Regions from separate parts of the Ventrimonas sp. genome, predicted to be linked through region 2. Evidence: a T-box and tRNA genes for the amino acid it is inferred to sense, from the RefSeq annotation. Region 2 holds a T-box; the other holds one or more tRNA genes.
The links. A T-box is a leader RNA that pairs with one kind of tRNA and senses whether it is charged. The one in region 2 lies ahead of leuS (leucine--tRNA ligase), so its partner is inferred to be a tRNA-Leu.

Region 1 (14,794 bases), on a different contig from region 2:
ATCAACGTCCTATGCGATGCTTTTGAGGGTGGATAGAATATTCTATCTACTTTTTTTATGCAGAAAAACAGACATGCAGAATTCTATGATGGGGGTGCACGACTATTAGCGAGTTAATGATTAACGAACAGATCAGAGACAAAGAAGTTCGATTGATTGGTGAAGACGGCGAGCAGCTGGGTATCATGTCCGCGAAGGAAGCCTATAAACTGGCTCAGGACGCGGAACTGGATCTCGTAAAGATTGCTCCGACGGCAAAACCACCGGTTTGTAAGATTATCGATTACGGTAAATATCGTTACGAGCTGGCAAGAAAAGAAAAAGAAGCTAGAAAAAAACAGAAGGTAATCGAGGTTAAAGAAGTGCGGTTGTCTCCGAATATTGACACCAACGACTTGAACACAAAAACGGGCGCAGCACGAAAGTTCCTGGAAAAGGGCGATAAAGTCAAAGTTACCTTACGTTTCCGTGGTCGTGAGATGGCGCACATGTCCAAGTCCAAGTATATCCTGGATGACTTTGCAGAGAGCTTAAAGGATATCGCAACCATTGACAAGCCTTCCAAAGTGGAAGGAAGAAGCATGGTTATGTTTTTGACTGCCAAGAAGTAAAAGCAAAGAGAAAGATTAAGGAGGAAGTTATAATGCCTAAATTAAAAACAAGCAGAGCAGCTGCAAAACGTTTCAAAAAGACCGGTACCGGTAAGCTGGTAAGAAATAAAGCATACAAATCTCACATCTTAACTAAGAAGTCTACCAAGAGAAAAAGAAATCTTAGAAAAGATATCGTTACCGATGCTACCAACGCAAAGGTAATGAAGAAGATTTTACCATATCTGTAATAGACTGATTAGTTTAAGAAGGAGGAAAAACCGATGGCAAGAATTAAAGGCGGTATGAACGCAAAGAAGAAACACAATAGAGTGCTGAAGATGGCTAAAGGCTACAGAGGAGCACGTTCTAAACAGTATAGAGTAGCAAAGCAGTCTGTAATGAGAGCTCTGACCAGCTCCTACGCAGGCCGCAAGCAGAGAAAGAGACAGTTCCGTCAGCTGTGGATCGCTCGTATCAACGCAGCAGCACGTATCAACGGTCTGTCCTACAGCAAGTTCATGTATGGCTTAAAGCTGGCTGGTGTTGAGATGAACCGTAAGGTCCTGTCTGACATGGCTATCAACGATGCTGAGGGCTTCGCTAAACTGGCTGAGCTGGCAAAAGCTAAATTAGCTTAATTCAGAATCTGAACGAAAATTTAACATAGTGGCAGAGCTGATTCTGCCGTGGACCCGTCTGGTTTTTGAGAGAAAACCGGACGGGTTTTGTTGTTCTAAGGAGTAACAGGAGTACGAAACCGGAACCGGGCGTGCCGGATTTGTGAAACGAAAGGAGTGGATCTTTGAATCAGATTATCCTGCTTGTTGGCGTTGTGATCATGATCTGTGTCCTGATGGGACGCGTAACCTCCAGGCTGGCTGTGCCGTCCCTGCTGATCTTTATCGGATTGGGAATGCTGTTTGGGGAAGATGGGATCTTCCGGATTGTATTTGATGATTATGGAGTAACGGAGACGATCTGTTCTGTCAGCCTGATCTTTATTATCTTTTACGGAGGCTTTGGGACAAATGTGAAGGAAGCAAAGAGTGTGGCTGCAAAGGCGCTGCTTTTGTCCACACTGGGCGTGGCGCTGACCACCGGATTTGTGGGCGTGTTCGTACATCTGGTGCTGCGTCTGCCGTGGCTGGAGAGCTTTCTGGTTGGCTCGGTGATCGCATCTACGGACGCAGCGTCTGTATTTAATATCCTGCGCACGAAAAAGCTGGATCTGAAATATCATACGGCATCGCTTCTGGAGCTGGAATCCGGTTCGAATGACCCGGTATCTTATATGCTGACGGTGGTATTCATCGCCATGATGAGCGGAAAAGCAGTTTCCCTTCCGCTGATGCTGGCGCAGCAGATCGGATTTGGTCTTGTGTGCGGTGCAGTGGCTGGGCGTCTGGCTGTCTGGGCGATAGACCGGTTCTCGTTTCAGATCGAGGAAGGCAATACGATCTTTGCAGTGGCAGCTATGCTGGTGAGCTACGCGCTGCCGCAGGTAATTGGCGGAAATGGTTATCTGGCAGTGTATCTGTGCGGCATCATCATGGGAAATTCCCGGATTCCGGAAAAACGGAATCTGATGCATGTGTTTGATACGGTCACGGGCATTGCGCAGATGATGATCTTCTTCCTGCTGGGGCTTCTGGCGACACCCAGTGAGCTTCCGGCGGTCCTGCTTCCGGCAGCACTGATCATGCTGTTTATGACGGTGATCGCCCGTCCGGCGGCGGTAGCAGCCATTCTTCTGCCGTTCCGGTCCCATATCCGTCAGATTGGCGTGGTATCCTGGGCGGGACTGCGCGGCGCTGCCTCCATCGTGTTTGCGATCATGGCCGTTTTGAGCAAAGTGCCGATGCACTATAATCTTTACAATCTGGTGTTCTGCGTGGTACTTCTTTCCATTGCAGTGCAGGGGACTTTTCTGCCGCTGGTATCCGAAAAGCTTCGGATGATCGACCGGAATATGGATGTGCGCCGTACCTTCAATGATTATGAGGAGGAAAGCAGTATCCATTTTGTAAAGACACATATTCAGGAAGGGCATCTGTTTTGCGGCAAAAGGGTAAGAGACATCAGTCTCCCACCGGAAATGCTGATCGTAATGATCCTCCGGGGAGAAGAAAAGCGTATCCCCAATGGAGATACGCTGCTTCTGGCCGGCGACCTTCTGATCCTTGCTGCCCCGGAGTTCACTGAAGGAGAAAATCTGATCCTGCGGGAGAGAACTACGGTCAAGGGAGACAAGTGGACCGGAAAAACCCTGAAGGAAATCCCTCTCTCGAAAGGGACGCTGGTAGTATCTGTCAGGAGAGGGGAAGAAACCCTCATCCCGACCGGAAATACCAGGATTCAGGAAGGCGATATCCTGATCATAGCCAAATATTAAGCCTTTTCATAGACGGAGAAGTTATTGCGTCCTCCGCGCTTTGTCTGATACAGTGCCTTATCTGCATTGCGGTACAGGTCATCAAATCGGGTTCCCTGCTCTGGGCTGAAGGCGACGCCCACACTGAAGGTGATGGCCTGTCCGTTCATTTCTGCATGCTTTACGGAGCGGATGTGCTCCAGCATGCTCTGGACACGGGAAAGGGCAGCATCCCGGGAGGAAACCTGCTTCATGAGTATCACGAATTCATCGCCGCCAACGCGCCCAATAATATCATCGTCCCGGAACTGGTTCTTTAAGAATTCGCCCACGCGATGCAGGACTTTGTCACCGACAGCGTGTCCGTAGGTATCATTGACGCTCTTGAACTTGTCGATGTCCAGGATGAGAAACGCATGAAGCGCATCCGGACGGCTCGTCCGCAGAAATTCATCAATGGCGGGCTGCGTATGTTCCTTATTATATACAGCAGTCAGACCATCGATCTGCGCGGTATGTACCAGCTCGTTGTAGTCTCTGGTGTGGACGGATACAATGCGTCCGATCAGAAGAATGACCAGGAGTATGAAATAGGCATTCAGGATCAGCTCATAATTGTGAATGAAACTGTAATTCGCGTTTGCAACGGACACCGGAATCACATAGCATATCATCCAGTTATTTAAAAGAATCGGAGCATAGGCAACATAGCGGCCGGATTTTTGAATTCCCGGCTGAGACAGTTTGAGCAGGCCATGCGTCTTTGCCTGAAATGCATCGCGGATTGTCTGCAGAGAATCTTTTCCGCAGACAGTCCACTGACTGTAAAAGTCGAAAAAGTTGTCACCATAGCTGATGATCTGGTGTGTAGAATTGCCGTCCAGTGTGATGATGTCTCCGTCTTCATTAATAATGATACAAAAGCCTTCACCCCCAAACAGATCATCGAAGATCAGATGGTTTAGCTCAGTTACATTGTAGGACGCACTGAGAAGACCGATGATTGCATTGTCATGGAGAACGGGCACGCTGAGAATGACACGGGTTTCATGGTCAATGCTGCTTTGAACGGGATCGCTCAGTGTCCGCTTTCCGGTTATGCCCTCCTGGAAATAGCTGCGGTGGGAGACATTCTTTATATCACCGTTTTCATAGTGGGAGGTGCCGTCCGGCTCAATGAGGGCTACATGGTCGATAGACGTGGTGGACTGGATGGCGGAAAGCATGTTTTTGTTTTTTTCAGAGATGAGTTCGCCCTCTGCTCCGATCTGCGCGGCAACACCGTCCAGAAACTGGTAGTTGACATTCAGAATCTCTTCAAAATGGATGCTCTGCCTGGAAATATTCGAGGTAAGCTTTTTCTGGGCCAGCTGATCTGCGGCATGATGGGATGCGATGGAAAATACAAGGATGCCCATAGCTGTGGCAATGATAAAAGCCGCTATACTGGATAGGTAACCCTGCAAGGGTGTCTCTGTCTTTTTCTTCATAGGCATACTCCCTCGGATTTTACTTATTATAGTTAATTATATCAAATTTTGCCGGAAATTCTACAGAATGCGGATTGAAAATTTGACAAAATGGATAAAAAATGTGTCAAAACGGGAAAATTGAAAGAAGTAAATACAAGAAGAAAAAAACTTGAAAAATAAAGAAAAAGTACTTGCCAGAACAGGAAAACTGTGATATATTATTAAACGTTCGCGGGAGTGCTGGAATTGGCAGACAGGCTAGACTAAGGATCTAGTGGCAGTTATGTCGTGTGGGTTCAAGTCCCATCTCCCGCAGTATCTTCCAGAAAGATACGGGAACATTCCTCGATAGCTCAGTCGGTAGAGCACGCGGCTGTTAACCGCGCTGTCGTAGGTTCAAGTCCTACTCGGGGAGCTTTGCAGAAGTGGCGGAATTGGCAGACGCGCACGGTTCAGGTCCGTGTGGTAGCAATACCTTGTGGGTTCGACTCCCATCTTCTGCATCAGTGAAAACGGAGAGCAAAGGTTCTTCGTTTTTTTGTTTTATAGGAAGTTACACGGCAAAAATTTCTGAATTGACATTTTTTCACATGTTTTCACGGAAACATATATTTTTAAAAAAATCAAAAAAGCAGTTGACAAATTATATGGAGTTAGATATAATATACTTGTTGGTTCGGTGAGTGATCGCTGAGCAAATGGTTCGCAGAAGTGGCGGAATTGGCAGACGCGCACGGTTCAGGTCCGTGTGGTAGCAATACCTTGTGGGTTCGACTCCCATCTTCTGCATCAGCGAAAGCGGAGAACGAAAAGTTCTTCGCTTTTTTGCATGCCCAAAACCGGAAAATAGTATGAAAATTTCAAAAATTATGCTATACTTATTATAATTTATGCGAAGCAATGAGCAAAGTCCGGAAAGGGGCGGTGTCTGATGAACATAAGAGAGATGAGGGAAGCCTGGGAGGCAGATTATCTGAGCTGCTATGCATCATTGAGCAAAAACACAAGGGGGCGTGACCGTGAGGAACAGCCCTGTGACATCCGCACTGCATATCAGCGCGACCGTGACCGGATTCTCCATTGCAAATCCTTCCGAAGACTCAAACATAAGACCCAGGTATTTCTGGCTCCGGAGGGTGACCATTACCGTACCCGTTTGACCCATACGCTGGAAGTGGCACAGATTTCCCGTACCATTTCCCGCGCCCTGCGCCTGAACGAGGATCTTACTGAGGCCATTGCCCTGGGACATGATCTGGGCCATACGCCCTTTGGACACTCCGGCGAACGGATCCTGGATGAATTGTGTCCCTATGGCTTTGCGCATTATCTGCAGAGTGTGCGGGTGGTGGAAGTACTCGAAAAAGATGGGAAGGGCTTAAATCTTACCTGGGAAGTCCGCGATGGCATCATGAACCACAGAACCAGCGGTCATCCTTCTACACTGGAGGGATGTGTCGTGCGCCTTTCGGACAAGATTGCCTATATTAACCATGATATCGATGATGCTATCCGGGCAAAGATTTTTACCGAAGATCAGCTTCCGGAAAAGTACACGGATGTGCTGGGGCACAGCGTGAGGGAACGATTGAATCTGCTGATCCATGATATCATCCTGCAGAGCATGGACCGTCCTGAGATCCTCATGTCTTCTCATATTGAGGAAGCAATGCAGGGTCTCCGGCGCTGGATGTTTGAAAATGTTTACGAGAATAAAGTGCCGAAAGCCGAAGAGGGCAGAGCCCAGCAGCTTCTGGTGTTTTTATATCAGTATTATCTGAAACACACGCAAGAGCTTCCGGAAGAATATCTGCTGATGATCCGGGAACGGAAAGAGCCAAAGGAACGGGTGGTCTGCGACTACATTGCAGGCATGAGCGACAGCTATTCCATTGACAAATTCGAGGAACTGTTTATTCCGAAGTCATGGAAGGTGCATTAAGGCGTATCCGATCAGATACGGAACAGATTCATCTGATGAAAGAGACAGGGAAAGGAGAGCTTCATGTATTATCCGGAAGATGTCGTAGAAGAAGTGCGCACAAGGAATGACATTGTAGATGTGATCTCTGGATATGTAAAACTTCAGAAGAAAGGGGCAAATTATTTTGGACTCTGCCCCTTTCATAATGAAAAATCACCATCGTTTTCCGTTTCACCCCAGAAGCAGATGTATTACTGCTTCGGGTGCGGGGCTGGAGGCAATGTCATTACGTTCGTGATGGAATATGAGAATTACACCTTTCCGGAGGCTTTGAAGGTGCTGGCAGACCGGGCCGGCGTTCATCTGCCGGAGGTGGAGTATTCCAAAGAAGAGAGGGCGAAAGCAGACAGGCGTTCGACTCTTCTGGAGATCAACAAGCTGGCTGCTAATTATTTTTATTACCAGCTGCATCAGCCGCATGGTAAGCTTGGCTATGACTATTTTCGCGGACGGGAGCTGTCTGATGATACCATTCGCCGGTTTGGACTGGGGTTTGCCAATAAGACGAGCAATGACCTGTATCAGTATCTGCGCTCCAGGGGCTATACAGACGAAATACTGCGCGACAGCGGCCTGGTGACCATGGAAGAACGAGGCAGCCATGACAAGTTCTGGAACCGCGTTATGTTCCCTATCATGGACGTGAACAATCGTGTCATTGGCTTTGGCGGACGCGTTATGGGAGATGGAACACCGAAATACCTGAATTCTCCGGAAACACTGGTCTTTGACAAGAGCCGTAATCTGTACGGACTGAATTATGCCCGGACCAGCCGGGAAAAATATATGCTGGCCTGTGAGGGCTATATGGATGTGATCGCCATGCATCAGGCGGGCTTCACCAATGCAGTGGCATCCCTGGGTACAGCGTTTACCACACAGCAGGCGGTGCTGTTAAAACGCTATACGGATACGGTCATCCTGACCTACGACAGTGACGGGGCCGGCGTGAAGGCGGCGCTCCGGGCTATTCCGATCTTAAAAGAGGTTGGCATCTCCACCAAGGTGCTGAATTTAAAGCCTTACAAGGATCCGGATGAATTCATCAGGAATATGGGAGCCGATGCGTTCCGGGAACGCATTGCGAATGCACAGAACAGCTTTCTGTTTGAGATTGATGTCTTAAAACGGGAATATGACCTGGGAGATCCGGAGCAGAAGACAAAATTCTATAACGCTGCGGCCAGAAAGCTTCTGGAATTCCAGGAAGCGCTGGAGCGTGACAATTATATCCGGGCGGTGGCACAGGCACAGTTTATCCCATATGAGGATCTGCGGCGTCTGGTGAACCGCCTTGGAAACCAGTTTGGTCCTGCTGCGGTCAGACACCGGGACGAGGAAGCATCCGAACCGAGGGAACGCAGAAAAAAGAAGGAGAAGGATGACGGCATCCGCCGCTCCCAGCGTCTGCTTCTTACCTGGCTGATCGAGCGTCCGCAATTATTTGAAAAGATTGATGGTATCATTGGACCGGATGATTTTAAGGAACCGCTGTACCATGAGGTGGCTCAGCAGGTATTTGACGGGCACCGGGAGGGACATATCAATCCGGCCGGGATCCTGAATCGGTATATCAACGATGAAGAACAATATAAACAGGTTGCGGCGCTGTTCAACGCAAGCCTGGATGACTCTTTAAATAATGAAGAACAGCGAAAAGCATTTTCCGAGACCGTGCTGAAGGTAAAGAAAAACAGCCTGGATGAGGCCAGCCGGAGTGCGGCAGACATTGCGGCGCTCCAGGAGATCATAAAGCAGCAGGCAGCACTGAAAACGCTGCAGATATCCATTGACTAAAGGAATTACCGGGGGTATTCCTACCGGCAGTCTGCAATTGAGAAAGGGCGGATCGATATGGAGGAACGTACACAGTCATTTGATGAGAAACTGACATTGCTTCTGGAGGAGGCGAAAAAGAAAAAAAATGTGCTTGAAAACCGGGAGATTCTGGATTTTTTTAAGGGCGAGATCCTGGATCCGGACAAGTTGGACCGGATATACGATTTTCTAGACAACCATCATGTAGACGTGCTCCGAACAGAAGAGGAGGACATAGATCCGGACCTGTTTCTGGATGAAGAATCGGAAGAAGAGGAAGAATCACAGCTCGATCAGCTGGATCTTTCTGTGCCGGAAGGCATTGGCGTGGAGGATCCTGTCCGTATGTATTTAAAGGAGATAGGCAAGATCCCGCTTCTGACCACAGATCAGGAAATTGAATTGGCAAAACGCATGGAGCTGGGAGACCAGCTGGCAAAAAAACGTCTTGCCGAGGCAAATCTCCGTCTTGTAGTAAGCATTGCCAAAAAGTACGTGGGACGCGGCATGCAGTTCCTGGATCTGATTCAGGAAGGAAATCTGGGACTCATCAAAGCTGTGGAAAAATTTGATTACCGCAAAGGCTATAAATTCTCTACTTATGCAACATGGTGGATCCGCCAGGCAATTACCCGGGCAATTGCAGACCAGGCCCGTACCATCCGCATTCCGGTGCATATGGTGGAGACGATCAACCGTCTCATTCGCACTTCCAGACAGCTGGTACAGGAACTTGGGCGGGAGCCAACTGCGGAGGAAATCGCCGCAAAAATGGAGATTCCGGTAGAGCGTGTACGTGAGATCCGCAAGATCTCCCAGGATCCGGTGTCGCTGGAGACACCAATTGGTGAGGAGGAAGACAGCCATCTCGGAGATTTTATTCAGGATGAGCACGTGGCAGTTCCTGCGGAGGAGGCAACCTTTACCCTGCTCCATGAACAGCTGATGGAAGCCCTTGATACCCTGACTGAGCGGGAACAGCAGGTACTGCGCCTGCGTTTTGGACTGGATGACGGAAAGCCGAGAACTCTGGAAGAGGTAGGAAAGCAGTTCCATGTGACAAGAGAACGCATCCGTCAGATAGAAGCGAAAGCCCTGCGGAAGCTTCGTCATCCGAGTCGAAGCAAAAAACTGAAGGATTATCTGGATTGACAAAATACATTAAAGGAACAGGATAAGATGAGATTATCAGACAGACTGGAACGGATTGCCGCAAAGGCAGCAGAAGTAACAGAAGGATATGTGGCAGACGTGGGGACGGATCATGGATTCGTCCCGATCCGTCTTATGGAGACTGGAACCGTCAGGCACGTAGTTGCTATGGATGTACGAAAGGGTCCCCTGTCCAGGGCAGCAGAGCATGTACGGGAATATCATATGGAGGACCGGATCGAGACACGCTTAAGCGACGGGTTGCAGGAGCTGAAGGCCGGTGAGGCAGATACCGTGATCATTGCGGGAATGGGCGGTGAACTGATGCTGCGCATTCTCCGGGACGGTGCACATATGTATGATAGTGTGAAGCATTATGTGCTCTCACCCCAGTCGGAGCTTTCTGCGTTCCGGCACGGACTGGAAAAACTGGGGATTTCCATTTTGGAAGAGCAGATGCTGATGGATGAGGGGAAATATTATGTGATCCTGCATGCTGCTCCGGGATCCATGCACTATGAGCAGGAATACGAATATCGTTACGGCTCAGATCTGATCCGGAAACAGGACCCGGTCTTAAGAGAATTTCTGGAGCGGGAGCTGGCTCAGGGAGAGGAGCTGCTGGCACATCTGTCCCTGACGCAGACGGAAGGTGCACAGAAACGCGCAGAGAGCCTGAGACAGGAGTTAAACGAGACGAAGGAGGCATACCATGCTTTGCAGGGAACTGATTGAAAAACTGGAAGAGCTGGCTCCGCGGAGCCTGGCCTGTGACTGGGATAATCCGGGCTTTCTGGCAGGACGGGGAGATAAGAAAATAAAAAAGGTGCTGGTCGCGCTGGATGCGACCGACCGGGTGGTGGAGCAGGCAGTGCTGGAGCATGCGGATCTTCTTCTGACCCATCATCCGCTGATCTTCCGGGCATTGAAGCAGGTCAATGACACGGATTTTATCAGCCGCCGGATCGTAACGCTATTGCAGGCGGATATTTCTTATTTTGCCATGCATACCAATTTTGACGCGGCCCCCGGCTGCATGGCAGATCTTGCTGCAAAACGCCTTGAAATCCAGGATAGCCAGCCGTTAGAGATAACCGGGGAAGTAAACGGGATCCCGGTGGGCATCGGAAAGGCCGGCAGGCTGGCAGAACCGGTTTCACTGGATACTTTGGCAGAACAGGTGAAGCAGGTATTTGAGCTGCCATTTGTGCTTGTATACGGAGAGAAAGCTGTGGGCGAGAAGGTCAGCCGTGTGGCGGTGTCTCCGGGGGCAGGAGGCAGTATGATCCGTTATGCACTGCAGCAGAAGGCTGAGGTTCTGGTCACCGGAGATATCGGACATCATGATGCCATTGATGCGGCTGCGCAGGGCATGGCAGTCATTGATGCAGGACACTATGGCCTGGAACACATCTTTGTGCCGTTTATGGCGGAGTATGTAGCACGTGTTTCTGACGGCACCATCGAAGTGATCCAGGCTGAGCCGGATTTTCCGGCCAGAGTGTTTTAAGCGTTGTCGGAATCATCACGAAACCGAACGGAAGGAGAATGTCTATGGTTCATGTATGCGTATTGGGAGAAAACAGACAGTACAGCGAAGATACCCTGCTGAAGGATGTGGCAAAGGAAGTGCAGGAGTCTTTTTCACATGAGATCCTGCTTGCTACGGTAGATGGAAAGCTTCAGGAGCTTCATAAAAAAGTTAAAGAAGGTACAAGTGTGGAATTTCTCACAGCAGCTGATAAGCCTGGTATCCAGACCTATCGCAGAAGTGTACTGCTGATCCTTTTAAAGGCCTTTTACGAAGTGATCGGCGCAGAGCATATCCAAAAGGTATCGGTAGAATATGCGATTGCCAATGGCCTGTTTATCGAATCCGCCGGAAGCTTTGAGAAAACTCAGGAGCTGGTAGACCGGATCAAAGCAAAGATGCGGGAATATGTAGCTGCAGAGATTCCGATCATGAAGCGCAATGTGACCACGGATGAGGCCATTGAGATCTTCCGTCATCACCGCATGTATGAGAAGGAACGGCTGTTCCATTACCGCCGGGTTTCCAGGGTGAATCTGTACAGCATTGGCGGATTTGAGGATTACTATTACGGCTATATGGTCCAGAACACAGGTTATCTGAAATATTTTGACCTGATCCTGTACCGGGATGGTATGATGCTGCTTCTGCCGGAGCAAAAAAATCCGGAACAGGTGGCAGAGTTTCATGACCGTGAGAAATTGTTTGAGGTGCTGGACGAGACAGAAAGCTGGGGCAGACAGCTGGAGGTGCCTACAGTAGGTGCCCTGGATGATGTGATCTGTGAGGGAAAGGCCAGTGAGCTGATCCTGATGCAGGAAGCGCTGATGGAAAAGAAGATCGGTGATATCGCGGAGCAGATCGCAAGCCGGCCGGATAAGAAGATCGTCATGATCGCAGGGCCGTCTTCCTCCGGAAAAACGACCTTTTCCCATCGCCTTTCCATTCAGCTAAAGGCGAAAGGCTTAAAGCCGCATCCCATTGCGGTGGACAATTACTTTGTCAACCGGGTAGACAGCCCGCGGGATGAAAATGGCAACTACAACTATGAGGTGCTGGAATGCCTGGATGTGGCATTGTTCAACCAGAATATGACAGATCTTCTGGCAGGAAAAACAGTGGAGATGCCGGAGTATAATTTTGTGAAGGGACAGCGGGAATATCACGGAGATTTTCTGACTCTGGGACCGGATGATGTACTGGTCATTGAGGGAATCCACTGTCTCAATGAGAAACTTTCCTACGCGCTGCCGAGAAAGAACAAGTTTAAGATTTACATCAGTGCGCTGACACAGCTGAATATCGACGAGCATAACCGCATTCCGACCACAGATGGGCGTCTGCTGCGCCGTATTGTGCGGGATGCGAGAACCCGCGGCGCTTCTGCACAGGACACTATTCGCATGTGGCCGTCGGTACGCCGGGGGGAAGAAGAAAATATTTTCCCGTACCAGGAGGATGCAGATGTGATGTTCAACTCTGCTCTGGTCTATGAACTGTCGGTGCTGAAGCAGTATGCTGAGCCGGTGCTTTTTTCGGTGCCACGGGACAGCGCGGAATATGTAGAGGCCAAGCGCCTGCTGAAATTCCTGGATTATTTTCTGGGTGTCAGCAGTGAGGAAATTCCGCACAATTCCCTGATCCGGGAATTTATCGGCGGAAGCTGCTTTAAGGTTTGAACCGGTTTGTGAAATACTGCTTTCATGTGTCATTTTCGGAACTTGACAGCGCCTGGGAATAATGCTAGAATAGGGAACATTGAGTAAGACAAATGGTCGCTGCCGCAGAAACGAAAGGCTGCGGGAGAGGAAAGTCCGGGCTTCACAGGGCAGGGTGCCAGATAACGTCTGGCGGAGGTGACTCCAGGGACAGTGCAACAGAAATATACCGCCGGCTTTGCCGGTAAGGGTGGAAGGGCAGTGTAAGAGACTACCGCCCGTCTGGTAACAGACGGGGCACATGTAAACCCCACTTGAAGCAAGACCGAACAGAAAGCATAAGGCGGCCCGTCTGCTTTCGGGTAGGTTGCTTGAACCAGGTGGTGACATCTGGTCTAGATAGATGACCATTCAACGACATAACCCGGCTTATCGTCTTGCTCATAACCTGATTTTAAGAGAGTGTGCTTTGCGGCGCACTCTTTTTGTTTTCATTCACAGACAGGTATTGACATATATCCAGGAATTGGAGATAATAAACCCACTAAATACATAGAAGATAAAAATGCTTATGGAAAGAGAGATTGAAACAAAATGTATCCATCTGGAAAAGGTCGTGGCATCCCTGGAGAATGGTGTAGACGCTTCTGACTTATCCGACTACGCAGACCCATGCGGATGTTCCAAAGGAAATTCAGGAAAAGAACGGACTGACGGACGCAACTCTGCGTATGTCTGTGGGCATTGAGAATGTGAAAGATTTGATCGCGGAGCTGGACCAGGTGTTTTGTGAGATTGAGAATGAGCAGTAGCAGCACAGAAAAAAGAGCCGGCAGATTATTCTGCCAGCTCTTCCCAGGTTTCATAGAGTTCTTCCAGCTTTTGCTGGAGGGACTCTTTTTCGTTATTCAGTTCCACGAGGCGGGTAACGTCGGTGTATATTTCCTCCTGAGAGAGAAGCGTATCAATTTCGCTGTCCCGGGTCTCCAGTCTGTGAATCTCGTCCTCGACCTTCTTTAAGTCGTTCTGACGTTTGCGGATGCGGGCCTGCTCCTCTTTCTGGGCTTTCCAGTCCAGCTTGACCTCGGTTTCTGCTGAGGACTTTGTCATGCCGGGAACTCCCGTAGCTTTTAAGCTGCCGTTTGCGGCTGCAGTTCCGATGGCGCGGTCGCGCCCGGTATGCGTGGGGTCCACATAGAGCTCCTTCATGAGCTCCTTCTTTTCCAGATAGTAGTCATAGTTGCCGATATAGTTTAAGAAGGTCTGACCAGTCAGTTCGAGAATACGGGTGGCAGTCTGGTTGATGAAGTAACGGTCATGGGAGACATAGAGTACAGTTCCGGTATAATGTTTCAGTGCATTCTCCAAAATCTCCTTGGAAATGATGTCCAGGTGGTTGGTCGGCTCATCGAGAATCAGAAAGTTAGCCTCAGAGAGCATAAGCTTGGCCAGGGAAACACGGCCACGTTCGCCACCGCTTAAGTCAGAAATGCGTTTGAATACATCGTCCCCGGTGAACAGGAAGGCAGCCAGTATGTTGCGTACCTGGGTGTTGGTCAGATTCGGGTAGGCATCCTGTACCTCCTCAAATACTGTCTTTTCCATATGAAGGACGTGATGCTCCTGGTCGTAGTAGCCGATGTGCACCTTGGAACCCAGGGTGATGGTGCCGGTGTCGGCAGGAAGCATACCATTGATGATTTTTAAGATGGTGGTCTTGCCGGTTCCGTTGTTGCCGATGATGGCAACCCGTTCTCCCCGCTTTACTTCCATATCAACATGGGAGAAAAGATGGGTGCTGCCGAAGGATTTGCTTAAATCCCGGATGGTGAGAACATCGTTGCCGCTGACGATATTTGGTTCCAGGCTGATGCGCATCTCATCCTGGATCTCAGCCGGCTTGTCCAGCACCTGGATCTTGGAAAGCATCTTCTCACGGCTTTCAGCCCGCTTGATGGATTTCTCACGGTTGAAGGATTTTAATTTGGTGATGACCTCTTCCTGATGCCTGATCTCCTGCTGTTGGTTTAACCAGGCCTTCATCTGGGCGGCTCGGATCATGGCCTTTTTTTCACTGTAGGCGGTGTAGTTGCCAAGGTAAACGCAGGCATGCCCCTGCTCCAGCTCTACCACTTTGGTGACTACTCGGTTTAAGAAATAGCGGTCGTGGGCTACGATGATGACAGCTCCGTTATAATTTAACAAGTAAGTCTCC
Region 2 (14,794 bases):
ATCCGGAAGAAATGAAGTCAGCAGTCAAACGCCATTTGGAATTTTACAATTGCGCGACCACTCCAAGCCCGTTCATCATCGGCATTTCCTGCGCAATGGAAGAGCAAAATGCCAGTGCGGAACCGGGGGAATATGATCCGTCATCCATTACATCGGTTAAGGCTGCTTTGATGGGACCGCTGGCTGGTATCGGTGACAGTTTCTTCTGGGGAACGTTTCGCGTGATTGGTGCCGGTATTGCAGCTCCGCTGGCTGTAGCCGGAAACTTTATTGGACCTCTTTTGTATTTTCTGATTAATGTGATACCATCTGAAGTTGTCCGCCGTTTTGGTTTTAAGATTGGCTACGAGGGAGGTAGCACATTCCTGACTCAGATTTCAGAGGATGGAACTCTGCAGAAATTGACGGAATCAGCCAGAATTATGGGACTTGTTGTGATCGGAGCCATGATTCCGGCCATGGTAAAATGTGACATTGCCACTGTGCTGAACATCAATGGGGCTGAGATTGTCCTGCAGGATATGATTGATCAGGTATGTCCGAAACTTCTTCCAATGCTGTTAGTATTTATTTGCTATAAGCTTTTAAAGAAACGTGTATCTGGAACTGTGATTATGATCGGTCTGCTGCTCTTTGGCATCATTGCTGTAGCTCTTGGAATTTTATGATACTATTCAATTTTTGGAAAGACAGGTGTGAAAAATGGAAAAGAAAGAATTGATTGACAGTTTAAAAGATGGACTGATTGTTTCCTGCCAGGCTGTACCGAGTGAACCACATTATATGCCTGGGATCACAACCATGTATGCGGAATGCGCAAAATGGGCTGGTGCAGTTGGTCTTCGTGTGAATTCTCCGGATGATATCCGGGCCATCAAGGCGAAGGTAGACCTGCCAATTATTGGCATCTGGAAAATTGACCGCAATATCAAGGATGTGTATCTGACTCCAAGTCTGGAAGCTGCGCAGGCAGTATGGGATGCAGGTGCTGAGATTATTGCGATTCAGGCAACGAATCATTACCGGGATGATGGAAAATTGGCTTACGAGACCATCAGGGAAGTGAAAGAACATATTCCGGATGCCCTGATCTTTGCAGATGTTGCTACTGCAGAAGATGCTCGGATTGCAGCTTCTTATGGAGCGGATTTTGTTGCTCCTACATTATATGGATATACAAAAGCTGGATGCTTTGACAAACTGGAAATTAAGGACGCGCCGGATTATATCCTGTTAAGGGATATTGTAGATGCGGTGAAAGGAACTGATACAAAGGTAATTATGGAAGGAAAGGTATCAACACCGGAGATTGCAGTTCAATGCCTGTATATGGGAGCTCATGCTGTTGTTGTTGGAAATGCAATTACCAGACCACATATTACAGCAAAGAGATTTGCGCGGGCACTTGCCAGATTTCATGAATAGACAGCAGAGAATAGTAGAATAAGGGGAGTATAAAATGGAATATAGAGAATGGGACATGTATGATTATATTCTGGAGTCAAAAGCAGCAGTGAGAAATATTGTAGAAAATCAGGATACAATTTTTGAACAGGCTTTGAATTACTGTAAAGAAAAAAATTTTGAGCAGATTTATATTCTGGGATCTGGAACCAGTTATCACGCATCTGTAGCTGCAAAGAAAATTGTAGAAGACAAACTCGGCGTAAAAGTAATCAATATGTATCCGATGGAGTTTGTTGATAATGAACAGGTTTTTAATCCGAATACTCTGGTGATTGGTGTGTCTCATGCAGGAAGAAGCAGCAGCACAATACGGGCCCTGGACAAGGCGCGTGAACTTGGCTTTCTGACCATAGCTATGACGGCCGAGAGGGAGCGGCCGATTACGGAGCATGCAGATTGTTGTGTTTATATTGAAATCGGAGATGAATTTGCAGGACCAAAGACAAAGGGATATATTGGTTCTATCGCAACCATCGCAATGCTGGGATTGAAACTTGCAGTACAGAATGAGAAAATTGAGGAGAAAGAAAAGCAGGATCTGGAAAAACGGATGCTGGATACATCCGATCAGATCCCGGATATCGCAGAGCGTGCATGGGCCTGGTACCGAGAGAATGCAGAGAATTTGAAAAAATGCCGGCGCTTGATTGTGCTTGGATATGAATCCTGCATGAGCGCAATGCTGGAAGGAACCTTAAAGATTCTGGAGGCAGTCCGCTACAGCGTAGTTGGCTATGAAATGGAAGAATTTATGCACGGAGTATATCATTCTATTGACCAGGATACGTATCTTCTGTATCTGGGGTGTCCGGGAAAACATTACCAGCGGATGGTCAATATGATGAAGTACTTTGGGGAAAGAGACCACGCTCATAATTATATGGTGACTTCGGAAAAAGAGCAGGAGAGCAAAGAAAATTTTGTTTATCCGTTCCAGAATGATCCGTATTTTGCATCCATGGAGTATGTTGTCCCATTGCAGGTAATTGCACGCAAGCTTTCCCTGGATCTTGGAATTGACTGCAATATTTCCAGCGATCCAAATTTCCATAAAAAAATGGGAAGTTATACCTACTAAGTGAAAATGATATCGTGAAACGTAGTTGACATCAGTTGACAAAAAATGATGAAACTGCTATCATCAGTAACATGATGGAACAAGGGCGTTTCAGGAAAGCTTCGCGAGGAGCTTTCTTGACGCTCTTGTTTTTTTATTATAATATGAATGATATATCTCATTACAGTATGGAAGGAGATTGACATGAGCAGATATACGAAAAAAGATATCATCCGTATGACGGAGGAAGAGGATGTGGAGTTTATCCGTCTTCAGTTTACAGATATTTTTGGAATGCTGAAAAATGTGGCGATCACGGCAGGACAGCTGGAAAAGGCATTGAATAACCGCTGCATGTTTGACGGTTCCGCAATTGAAGGCTTTGTGCGCATTGAGGAATCCGATATGTACCTGTATCCGGACCTGGATACCTTTGCAATTTTTCCATGGAGACCGCAGCAGGGCAAGGTGGCACGCCTGATGTGTGACGTATACCATCCAAACGGCGAGCCATTTGAAGGCGATCCGCGTTATGTGTTAAAGAAGGTTCTGAAAGAGGCTGCGGATATGGGCTATGAGTTCCACGTGGGACCGGAGTGTGAGTTCTTTTTATTCCATACAGATGAGGAAGGACGCCCGACCACCAATACCCACGAGAACGCCAGCTATTTTGATGTGGGTCCCATCGACCTGGCTGAGAATGTACGCCGCGATATCGTTCTGAATCTGGAGGATATGGACATTGAGGTGGAGGCATCCCACCACGAATTATCTCCGGCCCAGCATGAGATCGATCTGGAGTACACGGAGGGACTGGCTGCGGCAGACAACATTATGACCTTCAAGATGGCTGTAAAGACCATCGCAAAGCGCCATGGTCTTCACGCAACCTTCATGCCGAAGCCGAAGGCAGGCATGAACGGCTCCGGCATGCACATCAACATGTCTCTGGCTGATGCCCGTGGAAAAAATCTGTTCGTAGATGACAATGACAGTCTTGGTCTGAGTAAGGTGGCGTATCAGTTTATGGCAGGGATCCTGGCACATATCCGGGAGATCACCCTGCTCACCAATCCTCTGGTCAACTCCTATAAGCGTCTGGTCCCTGGGTATGATGCGCCGGTCTGCGTGGCATGGTCTGCCCATGCAAACCGCAGCGCACTGATCCGTATTCCGAGTTCCCGCGGGGAAGACAGCACCCGCATCGAACTGCGCTGCCCGGATTCCGCAGTAAACCCGTATCTGGCACTGGCAGCCTGCCTGGCAGCAGGTCTGGACGGCATTAAAAAAGAAATGACACCTCCGGCCAGTGTGGACTGCAATGTATTTGCCATGACAGATGAAGAAATCCGCACTCTGGGGATTGAACAGCTTCCTCAGACCATGGGTGAGGCCCTGGAAGCTTTTGAGGGCAGCACATTCGCAAGAGAGGTGCTCGGAGATCATATTTACACGAAGTATCTGGAAGCAAAGAGTGCAGAGTGGAAGAAGTTTCGCGCGGAAGTAACGGACTGGGAAGTGCAGGAATACCTGTACAAGTTCTAGCGGAGCAGTTTTCAGAAGTTCCCTGATATCAAAACCCGGAGGTGAGCGTTTTGGCAAATATTATTGTGGCATTTTCTAAGCCGGAAGACGCAAAAAGCATAAAAAACATATTGATGAAAAACGGGTTTGAGGTGGTCGCTGTCTGCACATCCGGAGCACAGGTTCTTTCCCAGATGGAAGATTTAAATGGAGGGATCGTAGTGTGTGGCTATCGTCTGACAGATATGCTGTACTCGGAACTGAGGGAATGTATGAGCGCGGAGAATGCCATGCTGATGATCGCGTCTCCAAATAAGTGGTCTGCGGACGCACCACAGGATGTGGTGTGCCTGCCCATGCCATTAAAGGTACATGATCTGGTGGGAACCCTGGAGATGATCGTGCAGGCCCAGGCGAGAAGAAAAAAGAAGCTGCGCCAGCAGCCGAAGCAGAGAAATGAGAAGGAGCGCGCTGTTATTGATCAGGCCAAGGCACTTCTCATGGAGCGCAACAGCATGACGGAGGAGGAAGCACACCGGTACATACAGAAATGTAGCATGGACAGCGGAACCAATATGTATGAGACAGCCCAGATGGTCATCAGTCTGATGTAGGGTGAAGGTATCATGGAATAAATCAGCAATACAGGTAACGTAAACAAATATAGAAATGGAGCGGTTTATGAAATTTACAAAAATGCAGGGAATCGGAAACGATTACGTCTATGTCAATTGTTTTGAGGAGCATGTGGAGGATCCGGCGCGCGTAGCGCAGCTTGTGAGTGAACGTCATTTTGGAATCGGGTCAGACGGCCTGATCCTCATCTGCCCGTCCGAGGTGGCAGACTGCCGCATGCGGATGTTCAATGAGGATGGAAGTGAGGGCAGCATGTGCGGCAACGGTATCCGCTGCGTGGGAAAATATGCTTACGATCACGGTATTGTTGACAAGCCGCAGATTTCGGTTGAAACTCTTGGCGGCATCAAATATCTGGATATGAGGATAGAAGGCGGAAAAGTGAAAACCGTAAAAGTTGATATGGGCATTCCGCAGCTGACCAGTGAGCTGCCGGAGAAAATCCAGGTGGATGGAAAAAAACTTGAGTTTACCGGAATTGATGTTGGAAACCCGCATGCCGTTTATTATGTGGATGATGTAGACAGTCTGGATCTGGAAAAAATCGGTCCGGCTTTCGAGATGCACGAGCGCTTTCCGGACCGCGTCAACAGCGAGTTTATCCGGGTTATTGACCGCAGACACCTGCAGATGCGTGTGTGGGAGCGGGGCAGCGGCGAGACCTGGGCCTGCGGGACCGGTGCAACGGCCAGTGCTGTGGCCAGCATGATGCTGGGCCTGGTGGAAAACACCGTGGAGGTGCAGCTGATCGGCGGAAATCTGGAGATTACCTGGGACCGTGAGAGCGGGCATGTCTATATGACCGGTCCGGCTGTGGAGGTTTTTACCGGTGAGATCGACCTGACACAGTATGAAGAGAAAAATTGAATCTAAAATCCACCCCTTGACACGGATTTCCAATTATGCTAGATTAAAAAGCAGTGGTAATATACAATCTTAAATGCGATGAAAAGAGAAAGTATGCGTGATGAGGTTTTCAGAGAGCTGTCGGATGGTGCGAGGCAGCAACAGCGTGCGCAGAAACTGGTCTTGGAGCAGCCCGCCGAACACATTTTTAAAGCAGTAAGTAGGCCGGGACGGATATCCACCGTTATCGGAATCAAGCGCATGCGAACGCATGAAGCAGAGTGGTACCGCGCAAGGAGCAAAAAGTGGAAGAATATCCTGCGTCTCTGACAATATCAGGGATGCAGGTTTTTTATTTCTTAAATTGCAATCAGGAGGAAGAATCATGGCAAGTTACAACCATAGCGCTATTGAGAAAAAGTGGCGTGAAAACTGGGCTCAGAACCCGATCAATGTCAATGATGGCAAAAAACCGAAATATTACTGTCTGGATATGTTCCCATATCCGTCCGGAAGCGGACTTCATGTAGGTCACTGGAGAGGTTATGTGATCTCTGACGTATGGAGCCGTTACCAGATGTTAAAGGGTCATTATGTCATTCATCCGATGGGCTGGGATGCATTCGGCCTTCCGGCAGAGAACTATGCAATCAAAATGGGTGTGCATCCGGCAAAATCTACCGCTGAGAATATCAAGAACATTAAGCGCCAGATCAACGAGATCGCAGCTATTTATGACTGGGATATGGAAGTGAATACCACCGATCCGGAATTCTATAAATGGACCCAGTGGATCTTTGTACAGATGTTTAAAAAAGGCCTGGCTTATGAGAAAGAGTTCCCGATCAACTGGTGTCCGTCCTGTAAAACCGGTCTGGCAAACGAGGAAGTAGTAAACGGCTGCTGCGAGCGCTGCGGTTCTCCGGTTACCAAGAAGAACCTGCGTCAGTGGATGTTAAAGATCACCGCTTACGCAGACCGCCTGTTAAACGACCTGGACAAGCTGGACTGGCCGGAAAAGGTTAAGAAGATGCAGAGCGAGTGGATCGGCAAATCCTACGGTGCCGAGGTGGATTTCCAGGTCGAGGGAAGAGATGAGAAGATCACCGTTTACACTACCCGCCCGGATACTCTGCACGGCGCAACCTTTATGGTACTGGCTCCGGAGCATGCTCTGGCTAAGAGCCTTGCAACTGACGAGACCAGAGAGGCTGTTGAAAAATATATCTTTGATTCCTCCATGCGTTCTAATGTGGACCGTATGCAGGATAAGGAAAAGACCGGCGTATTTACCGGAAGCTATGCCATCAACCCGTTAAATGGCGCAAAGGTTCCGATCTGGCTGTCTGACTATGTACTGGCAGATTATGGTACCGGTGCGATCATGTGCGTACCGGCACATGATGACCGTGACTTTGAGTTTGCAAAGAAATTCAATATTCCGATCATCCAGGTTATCGCAAAGGATGGAAAAGAAATTGAGAATATGACCGAGGCTTACACCGAGGCAGTCGGTACCATGATCAATTCCGGTGACTGGAATGGCATGGAGTCTTCTGTATTAAAGAAAGAGGCTCCGGCTATGATCGAGAAGATGGGCTTTGGCAAGAAGACCGTCAACTATAAGCTTCGTGACTGGGTATTCTCCAGACAGCGTTACTGGGGCGAGCCGATCCCGATCGTACATTGTCCGAAATGCGGCAACGTGGCTGTTCCGGAGGAAGAGCTTCCGTTACGTCTCCCGGAGGTCGAAAGCTACCAGCCGACCGGTACCGGCGAATCACCGCTGGCTGCAATTGACGAGTGGGTAAACTGCAAGTGCCCGCAGTGCGGCGGCCCGGCAAAGAGAGAGACCAACACCATGCCGCAGTGGGCAGGTTCTTCCTGGTACTTCTTGCGTTATGTGGACAACCACAACGACAAAGAACTGGTTTCCAGAGAGAAGGCTGACAAATATCTGCCGGTTGATATGTACATCGGCGGCGTAGAGCACGCAGTCCTGCATCTTCTGTACTCCCGTTTTTACACGAAGTTCCTGCACGATATCGGAGTGGTAGACTTTGATGAGCCGTTCAAGAAGCTGTTCAACCAGGGCATGATCAATGGCAAGAACGGCATCAAGATGAGTAAATCCAAAGGAAACGTGGTTTCCCCGGATGACCTTGTAAGAGATTATGGCTGTGATGCTCTGAGAATGTATGAGCTGTTTGTAGGACCGCCGGAGCTGGACGCAGAGTGGGATGACCGCGGCATTGAAGGCGTTTCTCGCTTCTTAAGCCGTTTCTGGAACCTGGTTCAGGATAGCAAGGACAAAGATATCGCAGAGACAAAAGAAATGGTCCGCCTGCGCCACAAGCTGGTATTTGACATTGAGCAGCGCTTCAACCAGTTCAGCTTAAATACCGTTGTATCCGGCTTCATGGAGTACAACAACAAGCTGATCGAGCTGGCTAAGAAGACCGGCGGCATCGACAAAGAGACCTTAAAAACCTTTACCGTCCTGCTTGCTCCGTTCGCACCGCATATCGGTGAGGAAATCTGGCAGCAGCTTGGCGGAACCGGCAGTGTGTTCCATACCCAGTGGCCGGAGTGCGATGAAGAAGCCATGAAGGACGATGAGATCCAGATCGGTGTTCAGGTCAACGGCAAGGCAAGAGGCGTTGTGACCATCCCGGCAGATGCCTCCAGGGATGTTGCCCTTGCAGCAGCAAAAGAGGCTGTGGCTGACAAGATCACCGGAACGATCGTGAAAGAGATTTATGTACCGGGCAAGATTATCAACATTGTCTGCAAGTAATATATGAATATGGCTGGCTGTCAGGAAGACCTGGCAGCCAGCTTTTTTGCGAAAAAATGAAGCATTTCTACCTTTTTCTTTTCATCCGGCGGCATGCCGGAGGTGATGATGGAGATCAGGAGAGCTGTTTCCTGGTCAGTGAAGGTGATATGATTTTTCCGGGCATCGGCCTGAAGTGAGAGCAGGGCAGGCAGCAATTCGGATTTCGACCGGGCAGAAATCTGTGCCGCGATTTTTTCTATGTACTGAAGTTTGACCGGATCCATCCCGGCCAGTCTCGGATCATTTTTCCATTCGTCTGGATTCATAATACCTCCTTCATGATCTGAAAGTTTTCCAGCATCTCAATCATTTCCCGTTCTCTTGGACCGGCATAGGGCTTGATAATCTGCAGAAGCTGTATGGGGGTAGCGGGCTTTGGCGTGGAGGGAGAAAGACCCATGGCAGAAATCTCCTCGCCGTCAAAGAGAGACTGGGCACGCTGCAGCTCCTGTATCTTAACCAGGAGAGAGACTGCACGCTGCTGGGAAACCGGAAGATAGGGGATTGCTGCTTTCAGCATCTGAAGCTTCGGATCAGCAGTCAGATAATCAAAGTCCGTCAGCTTGAACTGGTTTTCATTCTTTTCCTTCATGGAAGGGATCCTTGTTCTTTTTGAAACAGTATATGCGGGGGCGGTTCATATCATGCTGCGGTTGGCGCGCATAGTATAAAGTGTAAGACGAAATGCCGTAAAGAAGGCTGCGTGTTACTGTCTGCATAGCGGCCTCAAAGAAAAACGGCGACAGGAGCGAGGTAACATGAAAACAAGACTGGTCATAGATGGAAATGCGGTATATGAGATCGATGAGGAATGTGAGGCATGTCTCTGCCGGGAAAGCTCACACGCGGAAACGGATAAGCGGATTGGAAAAATGGAAAAGCGAGAAACGGAGGAGGCAGACTCCTGAAATCGGATGCTATAGATAGAAAAAACTCCCCCTCAGTCTGTGAGGGGGAGTTTTGCGTATCTGCACTGTTTAACAGAAGCTGCCGCATCCACTGTTGCCGCCGCAGCAGCATAACAGCAGAATGATCCAGATCCAGTTACAGCTGTTATTATGTTCGCATCCACATCCGGAACCAAAACCGTTGCCGCCGCAGCAGCACAAAATCAGGATCAGCCAGATGATGTTGCAGCCGTTTCCTCCTGAATTGCAGTCACATCCGCATCCGCAGTTTGTAGCAGCCAGATCGCTCATATGAAAAACCTCCGAAAAGATATTTACAATCCATCATATGAACGGCGGCCTGTCAGTGTTTCCGCTTTTTGAAAAAGAATGTTCCGTGGAATATCCCGGCGGAAAAATTATTCACCCTGATACATGTATTTGATCAGGCGCTCAATGTCGTCCTTATCCTGTGCTACGATATCAAGCTCCTTAATGAAACCGTTGGAGAACATGGTAGCCATGGAAAGGTACTGGGACAGCTTGGATTTTAAGTTGATGCGGTCGCCCTCCGGAGATACCAGCTCAACCGGTCCCTTGCACTGATCTACAATCTTAAAGAAGCTTTCTACATCGTTGATATTCTGAATTTTCATTTAGGATTCCTCCTTTGTTTGATGAATGACTTGGTTATCTTTTTGACAAATAAAAGTATAGCAAAAGTTTAACAATCCTGCAAGCGCCAGAATTTCCAAAAAATGTATGAGATAAAATACAGATTCAATGCAGAAATACAAGGGCGGGACAGAGGACAATGAAAAAACATCGTCAAAAAACATAATAAAAATTTCACTGTTTTTTCAAAAAATTAGTGGTTCTTTTTTTGAATGGATATGCTATACTGTTTTAGTGCATATTTGCGATGAGATTAATAATATAGAAGAAACACAGGTGAAATCATGAATCAGTATGAGAATGGCAGAAATTCCGGAACAGGGCGCTCCAGGGCCAGGAGTACATCTTATTCCGGCAGCGGAAGAAGCACTTCTGCTGGGAGACAGACAAGAACAGCGGCCGGAAGCGGGAAAGGCAGCGCCTCATCTTCCCGGAGTACTTCCACAAGGAGCACTGCCGGCAGAGGCAGTTCAGGAAGCAGTGTAAGGCGGACTTCAGGAAACAGCAGGTCTGCTTCCTCACGCTCCGGATATTATTATAATGAAGCAAGGCCTTCTTCTTCCGGCCGGCATGGAGGAAGACGCGGCGGTCCGGATTTTGGAAAACTCGCGATTGGCGGCGTGATTCTGATCCTGGCAATTTTCTGCGTTACATTCCTTATAAAGAAAGCAGCCGGTTCCGGAAAAGCGGATACAGAACAAGAAACGGAAATCACGGTTCCGGAGACAGAGCTGGAAAAAGAGGTTACGGTAGACGGCATCAACATCACCGGCATGTCCAGAGATGAGGCCAAAGCAGCAATCCTTAAGGATTTCCCGTGGGGCATGAAGGTTACCTGGCAGGATCAGAGCTATGATGTGAATGATCTTATGGCAGAAAAGGTGGATTCCCTGCTGCGGGAAATTTACACCGGTGAGCCGAAGGAAAGCTATACGCTGGATACTGCAGGCCTGGAAGATGCGGCAGCAAAGGAAGCGGAAACGGTTGCCGGTCTCTGGAATAAGAAAGCAAAGAACGGCAGTATTTCCGAGTATGATGCATCCTCTGACAAGTTCTTATTTAAGGGAGCAGAGAACGGACTGGCCGTAGATCAGGAAAAGTTAAAGACAGATATTATTGCAGCTTTAAGCCGCAAGGACTTTACGGCAACCATTGCCGCAACGGTTAATGAGGTGGAGCCGGAGTTTTCTGAGGCAGCTGCAAGAGAAAAATACAAGACCATCGGAACCTTTACTACCAATACTACTTCTAATCAGAAGCGAAACACCAATGTGAAGCTGGCGGCTAAGGCTATCAATGGAATTGTACTTCAGCCGGGTGAAGAATTTTCGTTTAATAACCGTGTCGGCGAGCGTACAGAGGCAAAGGGCTATCAGGCAGCTGCTGCATATAACAATGGTGAGGTTGTACAGGAAATCGGCGGCGGTGTATGCCAGGTTTCTTCCACGATGTACAATGCAGTAGTAAAGGCAGGACTGAAAACGACCATGCGCCGGTCCCATACCTTTGAACCATCCTATGTAACTCCGGGAACAGATGCAACGGTAAGCTGGGGTGGTCCGGACTACAAGTTTGTGAACAATTCCAGTGCAGCCATCGGTATCCGCGCAAGCTATTACAACCAGACCTGTACCGTATCCATTTATGGAATTCCGGTTCTGGAAGATGGTGTGACTCATTCCCTGAAGTCCACCAAACTCAGCGAGACGGACCCGCCTGCCCCGACTTACGAGGAAGATCCGACACTGGCTCCGGGAGCAGAGAAGGTAAAGAGCAACGGCAGCAAGGGCAGCAAGTGGGAAACCCGCCTGATCGTTGCCAAGAATGGTGAGGTGGTAAGCCAGGATGTGGATCACAGCGTTACTTATAAGGGACATACCCCTGTTATCTTAAGAAACAGTACCGGAACTACTGCGGCAGGAACTACCATGGAAGGAGATAGTTCTGCTGCATCCTCCGCAGAACTGACAGGAGAAACTACGGTGGCTGAGAACCACAAGACAAGTGAGTCTGCGACTACGGCAACTTCTCATGGCGCAGCAGCTGATAAGACCACGGCAGCAGAGACGACTGCAGCGGCAGCTACAACAGCTTCCCAGCAGCCTGTTTCCCATCCGACCGCTGCAGATTCCGGCAACAGCTCAGGCAATGCACCGACTGCTGCAAACAGCGGAAACGCGCCTACCATCGCGCCAAATCCGGGTGCCTGAAATCGAAATCAGGCTTATTGAGAAAATGTAAATTATTTCACAAAACAGGAGTGCTTTTCGCAGGCGCTCCTGTTTCTTTTTCTGACAAAAGCAGCACAAATAAGCACTTGCTAACTTACATTTTGTGCGGATTGTATGCAAAATAATACGCGGATTTTCTGTTTTCGTGTTTGCAAAACGATAAAAAGTTGCTATAATAAAAACAGGTCAGTCTCCTTATGCGGGGAGACTTCACTTTCCGGCGCAATTTTTGCCTGGAAACTTCCTGGCTTTTTGCCAGGTTAAAAGCATATTCACATTTGTAGGAGGATAATCAAATGGCAAGAAAAATGAAAACCATGGATGGTAATCAGGCCGCTGCTCATGCTTCATATGCATTTACTGAAGTTGCTGCTATGTACCCGATTACTCCGTCTTCCGTAATGCCTGAGCATACGGATGAGTGGGCTACTGAAGGCAGAAAGAACATCTTCGGCCGCACAGTACAGATCACTGAGATGCAGTCCGAGGCTGGTGCAGCTGGTGCTGTTCACGGCTCTCTGGTAGCAGGCGCTCTGACCACTACCTATACCGCTTCCCAGGGTCTTCTTCTGATGATCCCGGATCTGTATAAAATTGCTGGTGAGCAGTTACCGGGCGTTATCGATGTATCTGCACGTGCAGTATCTTCTCACGCTCTGAACATCTTCGGTGATCATTCCGACGTTTATGCATGCCGTCAGACCGGCTGCGCTATGCTGTGTGAGTCCAGCGTACAGGAAGTTATGGACTTAACTCCGGTTGCTCATCTGTCTGCAATCAAGGGTAAAGTTCCGTTCATCAACTTCTTCGATGGATTCCGTACCTCTCACGAGATCCAGAAGATCGAGGAGTGGGATTACGATGATCTGGCTGAGATGGCTGACTGGGATGCAATTGCAGAGTATCGTGCAAAAGCATTAAACCCGAACAACCCGTCCCAGAAAGGTTCTGCACAGAACCCGGATATCTTCTTCCAGGCTCGTGAGGCATGTAACTCTTACTACGATGCTCTTCCGGGCGTTGTACAGATGTACATGGACAAAGTTAATGCTAAGATCGGTACCGACTACAAACTGTTTAACTACTACGGTGCTGAGGATGCTGAGCAGGTTATCATTGCTATGGGTTCCGTTAACGATACCATCGAGGAGACCATCGACTACATGAGAAAGACCACCGGCGCTAAAGTTGGTGTTGTAAAAGTTCGTCTGTACAGACCGTTCTGCGCAGAGGCTCTGATCGATGTTATCCCGGATACCGTTAAGAAGATCACTGTTCTTGACAGAACCAAAGAGCCGGGTTCCTTAGGCGAGCCGTTATACCTGGACGTTGTTGCAGCATTAAAGGGCAGCAAGTTCGACCAGGCTGAGATCTTCTCCGGCCGTTATGGTCTTGGTTCCAAAGATACCACTCCGTCTCAGATCGTTGCTATCTATGAGAACAGCACCATCAAGAGATTTACCACCGGTATCGTAGATGATGTTACCAACCTGTCCCTGCCGGTAGGCGCTCCGCTTGTTACCACTCCGGAAGGAACTACCAACTGTAAGTTCTGGGGTCTGGGTGCAGACGGTACCGTAGGTGCTAACAAGAACTCCATCAAGATCATCGGTGACAATACCGATATGTACGCACAGGCTTACTTCGATTATGACTCCAAGAAATCCGGCGGTGTTACCATGTCTCACCTTCGTTTCGGTCATAAGAAGATCAAATCCACCTACCTGATCCATCAGGCAAACTTCGTAGCATGCCACAACCCGGCATACGTTCGTAAGTACAACATGGTTCAGGAGCTGGTTGACGGCGGTACTTTCCTGTTAAACTGCCCGTGGACTCACGAGGAGCTGGACAAGCACCTTCCGGGACAGATGAAGAAATTCATCGCTGACCACAACATCAACTTCTACACCATCGACGGTGTTAAGATCGGTATCGAGACCGGCATGGGCCCGACCCGTATCAACACCATCTTACAGTCCGCATTCTTCAAACTGACCGGTATCATTCCGGAGGAGAAAGCAATTGACCTGATGAAGGCTGCTGCTCAGAAGACCTACGGCCGTAAGGGTGAGGACGTTGTTAAGAAGAACTGGGCTGCTATCGATGCTGGTGCTACTGGCGTTGTTAAGGTAGAGGTTCCGGAGAGCTGGAAGAACTGCGAGGATGAGGGCCTTGATTACAAGACCGTTTCCGGCGACAGAAAAGACGTTGTTGATTTCGTTAACAACATCCAGACCAAAGTCAGCGCTCAGGAAGGTAACAACTTACCGGTATCTGCATTCAAAGAGTATGTAGATGGTAACACCCCGTCCGGTTCTGCTGCATTCGAGAAACGTGGTATCGCTGTAGACGTTCCGGTATGGAATTCCGAGAACTGTATCCAGTGTAACTTCTGTTCTTATGTCTGCCCGCACGCTGCAATCCGTCCGGTTGCTATGACCGAGGAAGAGGCTGCTAAGGTTGAGGGCGCTACCTTACCGTTAACTGGTATGCCGCAGTACAAGTTCACCATCGCTGTATCTGCACTTGACTGTACCGGTTGTGGTTCCTGTGCAAACGTATGTCCTGGCAAGAAGGGCGAGAAGGCTCTTACCATGGATAAGCTTGACAAGCACCTTGACGAGCAGAA

Region 1: it encodes a tRNA-Leu, which carries the amino acid that the T-box ahead of leuS (leucine--tRNA ligase) is inferred to sense. The anticodon was not compared.

What each region holds. Positions count from the first base shown of each region.
Region 1 covers NZ_DBFCCJ010000053.1:71,216-86,009, reverse strand. Annotated here, with positions in the region: gene infC (translation initiation factor IF-3) at 117-611, shown strand; gene rpmI (50S ribosomal protein L35) at 644-841, shown strand; gene rplT (50S ribosomal protein L20) at 875-1,231, shown strand; gene ACMP1L_RS09115 (potassium/proton antiporter) at 1,396-2,985, shown strand; gene ACMP1L_RS09110 (sensor domain-containing diguanylate cyclase) at 2,982-4,454, opposite strand; tRNA gene ACMP1L_RS09105 (tRNA-Leu) at 4,668-4,751, shown strand; tRNA gene ACMP1L_RS09100 (tRNA-Asn) at 4,779-4,851, shown strand; tRNA gene ACMP1L_RS09095 (tRNA-Leu) at 4,856-4,939, shown strand; tRNA gene ACMP1L_RS09090 (tRNA-Leu) at 5,142-5,225, shown strand; gene ACMP1L_RS09085 (deoxyguanosinetriphosphate triphosphohydrolase) at 5,368-6,378, shown strand; gene dnaG (DNA primase) at 6,442-8,217, shown strand; gene rpoD (RNA polymerase sigma factor RpoD) at 8,275-9,390, shown strand; gene ACMP1L_RS09070 (tRNA (adenine(22)-N(1))-methyltransferase) at 9,418-10,125, shown strand; gene ACMP1L_RS09065 (Nif3-like dinuclear metal center hexameric protein) at 10,103-10,900, shown strand; gene ACMP1L_RS09060 (nucleoside kinase) at 10,945-12,600, shown strand; RNA gene rnpB (RNase P RNA component class A) at 12,681-13,027, shown strand; partial or broken gene ACMP1L_RS09045 (PLP-dependent transferase) at 13,221-13,391, shown strand; gene ACMP1L_RS09040 (ABC-F family ATP-binding cassette domain-containing protein) at 13,417-14,794, opposite strand, start outside.
Region 2 covers NZ_DBFCCJ010000017.1:6,972-21,765, forward strand. Annotated here, with positions in the region: gene ACMP1L_RS02425 (PTS system mannose/fructose/sorbose family transporter subunit IID) at 1-668, shown strand, start outside; gene ACMP1L_RS02430 (N-acetylmannosamine-6-phosphate 2-epimerase) at 703-1,425, shown strand; gene ACMP1L_RS02435 (SIS domain-containing protein) at 1,460-2,545, shown strand; gene glnA (type I glutamate--ammonia ligase) at 2,729-4,069, shown strand; gene ACMP1L_RS02445 (ANTAR domain-containing response regulator) at 4,120-4,662, shown strand; gene dapF (diaminopimelate epimerase) at 4,730-5,551, shown strand; T-box leader at 5,621-5,861, shown strand; gene leuS (leucine--tRNA ligase) at 5,913-8,327, shown strand; gene ACMP1L_RS02460 (hypothetical protein) at 8,348-8,635, opposite strand; gene ACMP1L_RS02465 (hypothetical protein) at 8,632-8,961, opposite strand; gene ACMP1L_RS02470 (hypothetical protein) at 9,128-9,277, shown strand; gene ACMP1L_RS02475 (chorion class high-cysteine HCB protein 13) at 9,347-9,568, opposite strand; gene ACMP1L_RS02480 (polya polymerase) at 9,676-9,912, opposite strand; gene ACMP1L_RS02485 (VanW family protein) at 10,216-12,141, shown strand; gene nifJ (pyruvate:ferredoxin (flavodoxin) oxidoreductase) at 12,459-14,794, shown strand, end outside.